One region of the Pseudomonas sp. KU26590 genome, then DNA from elsewhere that is predicted to be linked to it. Evidence: riboswitches for the same ligand, from Rfam matches in the RefSeq annotation. Region 1 holds a riboswitch; each other region holds the start of a gene.
What was found. A riboswitch is a leader RNA that binds a small molecule or an ion and turns the genes downstream of it on or off. The one in region 1 is predicted to bind cobalamin.

Region 1 (2,259 bases):
GCGAGGGTTTGCAGGAATTGCTCGACGTACCGGTGGTGGACATCACCGAAGCGGCGGCTAGCCTGGCGATGTTGCTGGGGCATAAATACGCGGTGGTCACGACGCTGGACCGCACCGTTCCTTTGATCGAAGACCGCCTGAAGCTGGCTGGCGTGTATGAACGCTGCGCGTCGGTGCGGGCCAGCGGCATGAGCGTGCTGGAGCTGGAGGAATCCCCGCAGCGTGCGGTTGAGGCGATCCTTGAGCAGGCCATCGAAGCGGTGACCCGGGACAAGGCCGAAGTGATCTGCCTGGGCTGTGGTGGCATGGCCGGGCTGGATCAACTCATTCGCGACCGCGCCGGCGTGCCGGTGGTCGATGGCGTCACGGCAGCGGTGGCACTGGCGGAATCGTTGGTGCGTCTGGGATTGAAGACCTCGAAAGTGCGGACCTACGCGACACCACGGCCAAAGAAGATCGTCGGTTGGCCGTTTAAGTTGTAGGTCATGGTTTCGGGTGCCGGACGCGAAGGAATGGCTGACGACGCCTGTAGGAGCCGGCTTGCTGGCGAACGCGGTGGGTCAGTTAACTTCCTGTCGCCTGACACCACGCATTCGCCAGCAAGCCGGCTCCTACGGATTTTGTGTGCGCCGACGATTGCATGCGTTGCCGAGATCCATTGTAGGAGCGCGCTTGCCCGCGATTGCGATCTGCGGCCGCCAGCCATTTAGCCTGACCCACCGCGTTCGTCCGATCGCGGCCCGCAGCAAGCCGGCTCCTACGGATTTTGTGTGCGCCGACGATTGCGCGCGTTGCCGAGATCCATTGTAGGAGCGCGCTTGCCCGCGATTGCGATCTGCCACCGCCAGCCATTTAGCCTGACACACCGCGTTCGTCCGATCGCGGCCCGCAGCAAGCCGGCTCCTACGGATCGGGTACTGTGCCGGATCTGCGCAAGTGCTCGGGCAGATGATGAGCCCGGTGCCGCCCGCAAAACGCCCCTTCCCGCCACTGCATTCGCCTCCACCCGCCGAATCGTTTAGTATCGCCGCCGCCGGTTTCCACTCGGAATTAATAGGGAATCCCCAGGCGCGTACTGCGCGCTGGAAGGGAACTGTCCCCGCAACTGTAGGCGCCGAGCCCTGCTTCCTGTTTGCCACTGGGTTACTCCGGGAAGGCCGAAGCAAGGCAATGAAGCGCCAGTCAGGAGACCTGCCGGCCAGCATATTCATTCACCGGCGGGGTGTCCGGGGAAGGACTCCCGTTTGCGCGTCGTGCGCGCACGCTGTGCTCGCCCTTTTCTGTGGTGTGCCTGTCGGGATGGACTTTCCAGCGCCTGCTTCGCCCAGTATTCAGGCTTTCTGGAGATCGCTGTTCATGCCGCTGCGCCGCCTCGCCGCCCTGCTCGTCACGCTGACACTGCCCACTGCCGCCCTGGCGGCGTCAACGGTCTACCCCTTGACCGTGGACAACTGCGGCCAAGCGCTGACTTTCAACCACGCTCCGCAGAAAACCGTGAGCATCGGCCAGGCCGCCACCGAGATGCTGTATGCGCTCGGCCTGGGCCCGAACGTGGTGGGCACGTCGCTGTGGTTCAACCCCGTCCTGCCCCAGTACCAAACCCTCAACGACCGCATCGAGCGCCTGGCCGACAACGCGCCGAGTTTTGAATCAGTGATCGGCAAACGCCCGGATTTCGTCCCGGTGCAGTTTGAATGGATGGTCGGGCCGCAGGGCGCCGTCGGCACACGCGAGCAGTTTCGCGATCTGGGCATTCCCGCCTACATCCTGCCGTCCGACTGCGAGGGCAAGAACAACCGCGTCGGCGCCGACGGCACGCGCCTCGAAGCCTTCCGCATCGACACGCTGTACAAAAGCCTGCGTCATCTGGCGCAGATCTTCGACGTACAGGACCGTGGCGAGCAACTGATCGCCGATTACCAGACACGGCTGGCCCGGGCTGTGGTGCAGGCAAAACTCCACGCCACCCCACCCGTCTCGGCGGTGTTCTGGTTCTCCAGCCCGGACATCAACGTCGACCCGTACGTCGCCGGGCGCAAGGGCATTCCCAACTTCATGCTCGACACCCTGGGCATGCGCAATGTCATCGACTCCGACGAGGAATGGCCGACCGTGGGCTGGGAAACCATCGCCAAGGCCAATCCGACGGTGCTGGTCATCGCGCGCATGGACCGTCGCCGCTTCCCGGCTGACGATCATGAAAAGAAGCTGGCGTTCCTGCGCTCCGACCCCGTCACACGCAACATGGACGCGGTGAAA
Region 2 (2,259 bases), 690 kb from region 1:
TGCCAATGCGAACGTCGCATGGGGGCTTTTTCGGCGGGGGATGACCAGCGTTGCCGCCGAGCCGGTCAACCGGGTCGCCATCGCCAACGCCGCGCTTTCCGCCACGCCGTAGCAGCCGGTGCGCTCAAAAGCGATGTCCGAGCGGTAAGTCAGCTGTGGCGCGTAGGCCGCCAGGTCACCCGCACAGAAGAATCCGACCGTCAGGCCCAGCGTCTGAGCCAGTTCCAGCATTCCCGCTTCAGCCGATTTGCCCTCAATCGAGGCGAGGGCAGCAATGTCACTCAGCCCAAGGCGCAACTCGCGCAGAGAGTCATCCATCAACTGCCGAAGCTCCAGCGCTGAACAACCGCGCTGGCAGCCCAGACCGACCACCCACAGCGGTCGGTCGCGCGAATCATTCACAGTGCGGGGTTCAACCCGGGCTGCGTCGCCGGCGTTTCACTGCGGCGAAACAGCCAGGCGCTGATCCAGCCCAGGGCAATCCAGAAAACCGCGTTGGTCAGCAGCGACGCAATCTTGAATTGCGCCTCAAGGGCTTCCGGGGCGAGTGCCGAATGCACCGCCGGCTGCGGGGCGCCGACGATATGCGGCACCACCAGAATCATTGCGCCCAACACTTTCAGCGCCCAGTGTTTGGCAAACACTATCAACGCCAGGCCTGTAGCCGTGGAGGCGGCAGTGCCGACCCACCAGATCTGCCGTTGGGTCAGGTCCGCTGCGACGGTGCCGGGCAGTTCAGGCGGTAGGCCCAGTGTTGGCGCCAGCACGAACACGGCATAACCGGCCAATCCCCAGAGCACGCCTTCTCGAGCGCTCGTCGGCGTGCGCAGGGTGTACAGCGCCGCCAGCATCAAGGCGAATCCGACCGCCACCACCAGATTGCCGCCAGTGGTGGACAGCACGCGCTGCCAGCCGTCTTCCGGCTCCCAGGCTTCGGCGTCATGGACGTGGCCGGCCATCGCACCCTCGGCGTGCTCGTGGATCTCAGTGGTCGGGGCCTTTTCGTAGGTCTCCGCCTGCAGGATCAGTGGCGCCACCGAGACGCTTTGCAGCAGCGTCAACAACAGCGCGGCGAGCAGTCCGGTAAACCCGGCCGTTTGCGCAATTCGCTTGAACATGGCGGCGGGTCTCAATGGCAAGGGAAGGCGGAGCTGTGACGGGTGTCGTGTGCCGCGTTGTGCACCGCATCGATATGGGAGAAGCCGGCGAAGTACACCAGAAACGCACCGAGAAACATCGCGCTGGCGGCGGCGACAAGGCGCTGGCTTTGCGTGCTCGCAACGATCGTCGTGGTGGTTGTGCTGGTGCCGGACGTCTGGCGGGGTGTGCTGATGGACATGGCGCTTCCCTCTGAAATGGATTCAGCGGACGGAAAGGCGCGAAGACACCGCAGGCGAATGCCGGCAGTGCTCAACAGCGCCCGCCCACCGCGGGTTGTTATGTAGCGTTGTCGGGCCGGTCTCCGGGCTCGCGAGGGGCACATGCAACAGCCGTTACAGCCGTTGTGCCTTCAAGAATCCCCTTCCCATGTCGTTGCCGACACAGTGGATCTGACTCTTCACTCGCTTACCGTTGCGGGGGCAGCACCGGACTGATACACACCCGAAGGTCTGCACGCACCGGTTTCCCGTTTCACCCTGTGAAGGGCACCCGTAACAAGGTGTGTAGGAGACCACGGGCTGTTTGGCTCGTCAATCGACCCGTCAACCGGTATGTCAATCGATGCAGCGCTCGGTGCATCAATTGGCGCGGCAATCATTGCAACAGCACGATTGACCGGCCTCCAGTCACTGCGTAGCCTTGCGCACTTGAGGTTCGCCGGCCGTCTTTATGAAGGCCACCGGCGCTAAGAAGGGAATGCGGTTTCAAGCCGCAGCTGCCCCCGCAACTGTAAACGGACAGCTTCATTGCACAGCCACTGCACGAGCGGGAAGGCGCGATGAATGCCAGTCGCCTGATGATGCCTGTCAGCGACCGGCCGCCGTGAGCCAGGAGACCTGCCTCGAATCGGACCGCCTGCCAGCGGCCGAGGAATTCCACTACAACCGGGCGGGGTGATCCGGTGGCGAATCAAACCGCGCGCCAGCTTCCGCCGGCCCTGCGCTGTTTTCGTCCTCGTTGCCCTGCCGCATGCCTGAGGGCAACCGATGAAAACACTGGCCAAACTCCCCGTCACCATCGTCACCGGCTTTCTCGGCTCGGGCAAAACCACCTTGCTGCGGCATATGCTCGACAACGCCGAAGGCCGACGCATCGCCG
Region 3 (2,259 bases), 1.9 Mb from region 1:
CGCCAGCGCCGTGTGGTGCAATTCCGGGTAGCCGCCGGGCAGATACAGGCTGTCGGCGTCGGGTAATTCACGGTCGCGGATCGGCGAAAAGAATGACAGTTCGGCACCCATCTCCCGCAGCAGGTCCAGGCTCGCGCCGTAGAAAAACGCGAACGCTTCGTCATGGGCGATGGCGATTTTCACGCCCGCCAGCAGCGGTTCGGCGGGAACGAACTCGGGCGCGGTGAAGGTCACAACCGGCGGCAATGTGGCGTCGCAGGTGCTGGCCAGCGCGGTGGCGGCAGCGTCGAGGCGCATGTCCAGATCATTCAGCTCGCTGGCCTGAACCAGGCCGAGGTGCCGGCTGGGCAGCTCGATGTCAGTCTCACGCGACAGCGCGCCGTACCAGCGCAGGCCTTCGGTCAGGCTACCTTCCAGCAACTGCGCGTGGCGCACCGTGCCAACCCGATTGGCTAGCACGCCGGCAAACGGCAGATCCGGCTGATACCGCGCCAATCCCAGCGCCAATGCGCCGAAGGTCTGGGCCATGGCCGTGCCGTCGATCACGCCCAGCACCGGCACGCCGAAACGCCGGGCCAGGTCTGCGCTGGAGGGCGTGCCGTCGAACAAGCCCATGACGCCTTCGATGAGGATCAGGTCGGCATCGGCGGCGGCTTCCCACAACAGGCGCCGGCTTTCGTCCTCGCCGATCATCCACATGTCCAGTTGGTACACCGGACGGCCGCTGGCGCGTTCGAGAATCATTGGGTCGAGAAAGTCTGGCCCGCACTTGAACACGCGCACCTTGCGCCCCTGATTGCGGTGCAGACGGGCGAGTGCGGCGGTGACGGTGGTTTTGCCCTGACCGGACGCAGGCGCGGCGATCAGCACTGCCGGGCAGTGGCGGGGTTGACGCTCACTCACAGTTCGATGCCTTTCTGGGCCTTGATACCGGACTGAAAGGCATGCTTGACCACGCCGATTTCGGAAACGGTGTCGGACAGGTCGATCAATTCCTGCTTCGCCCCACGCCCGGTGACAATCACGTGCTGCATCGGCGGACGTGCCTGCAAGTCGATGAGCACCTGCTCCAGGTCCAGATAGCCGTGCTTGAGGGCGATGTTCAGCTCATCGAGCACGACCATGCCGATGGAGGGGTCCTTGAGCATTTCCCGGGTCACGGCCCAGGCGGCTTCGGCGGCGGCGATGTCACGCTGGCGGTCCTGGGTTTCCCAGGTAAAGCCCTCGCCCATGACGTGGTAACGCACCTGTTCGGGGAAGCGACGGAAAAACATCTCTTCGCCGGTGCTGTGGCGGCCTTTGATGAACTGCACGACGCCGCACTGCATGCCATGGCCCATGGCGCGGGCAAGCATGCCGAACGCCGAGCTGCTTTTGCCCTTGCCGTTGCCGGTCAGGACCAGCAGTAACCCGCATTCATTCGGCGCGCTGGAAATGCGCTCGTCCATCACCGCCTTTTTGCGCAGCATGCGCGCCAGGTGGCGTTCGTCACGTTCGGGGGATTCGCTCATCTCAGCTCTCCGCTTGAGGGCAGGTGTGGCAAACGGAGGGCACAGGCAAAGACTGTCGGCAGGCACCGGACAAGGCCCGGCCTGCAGCAGAGCATCGCCCTCCGTGATGCTGTTCGATGGATCAGGCCGGTCTCCGGACTCATGAGTTGCCACAACCGTGGCAGGCCAGGCGCCTTCCCATGTTCAGCGAACACAGTGGCATTGTGCGTGGCCTTGACTCATTTACCGTTGCGGAGGCAGCGCCGGAATTGATCGCACAAGCAATCGCACCGGCTTCCCTGTTTCACCCATTGGACCAACCTAGTCCCGGGCACCTGAAACATGGCGCGAAGGTTAGAGGGTTGACCCCAGAGCGTCAATCAAGGGATCGCACATGCCTCTGCTTGAGTGCGAAACCGTAGAAGCCGGTGCCTGCCTGAAACGCGAGATCGTAGGAGCCGGCTTGCTGGCGAAGGCGTCGGGCCACACGACAGTGCAGCGTCTGCACGAATGCGTTCGACAGCAAGCTTGCTCCCGCAGGTTCAGCGGTCAATGCGGAAGTCGGTAAACCACGCCCCATTGTAGGAGCGCGCTTGCCCGCGAAGGCGGTGGTTCAGGCGACCGATGTGTCACAGGCAAAATCTTTCGCGGGCAAGCGCGCTCCTACAATGATCTCGGTAACGCCCACCATCTGTGGCGTACACACAATCCGTAGATATCGGGTTGCTGGCGAAGGGGTCAAGGCAGTCACATCATCGGCGAGGGATGA

Region 2: linked by a shared signal. The riboswitch ahead of OKW98_RS13785 (CbtB domain-containing protein) and the one ahead of OKW98_RS16960 (ABC transporter substrate-binding protein) in region 1 are both predicted to bind cobalamin.
Region 3: linked by a shared signal. The riboswitch ahead of cobO (cob(I)yrinic acid a,c-diamide adenosyltransferase) and the one ahead of OKW98_RS16960 (ABC transporter substrate-binding protein) in region 1 are both predicted to bind cobalamin.

What each region holds. Positions count from the first base shown of each region.
Region 1 covers NZ_CP110644.1:3,857,852-3,860,110, forward strand. The annotation lists gene OKW98_RS16955 (aspartate/glutamate racemase family protein) at 1-482, shown strand, start outside; cobalamin riboswitch at 1,018-1,214, shown strand; gene OKW98_RS16960 (ABC transporter substrate-binding protein) at 1,357-2,259, shown strand, end outside.
Region 2 covers NZ_CP110644.1:3,165,473-3,167,731, forward strand. The annotation lists gene OKW98_RS13775 (cobalamin biosynthesis protein) at 1-402, opposite strand, end outside; gene OKW98_RS13780 (CbtA family protein) at 399-1,118, opposite strand; gene OKW98_RS13785 (CbtB domain-containing protein) at 1,130-1,339, opposite strand; cobalamin riboswitch at 1,436-1,669, opposite strand; cobalamin riboswitch at 1,795-2,020, shown strand; gene cobW (cobalamin biosynthesis protein CobW) at 2,148-2,259, shown strand, end outside.
Region 3 covers NZ_CP110644.1:1,970,577-1,972,835, reverse strand. The annotation lists gene OKW98_RS08880 (cobyrinate a,c-diamide synthase) at 1-903, opposite strand, end outside; gene cobO (cob(I)yrinic acid a,c-diamide adenosyltransferase) at 900-1,511, opposite strand; cobalamin riboswitch at 1,618-1,844, opposite strand.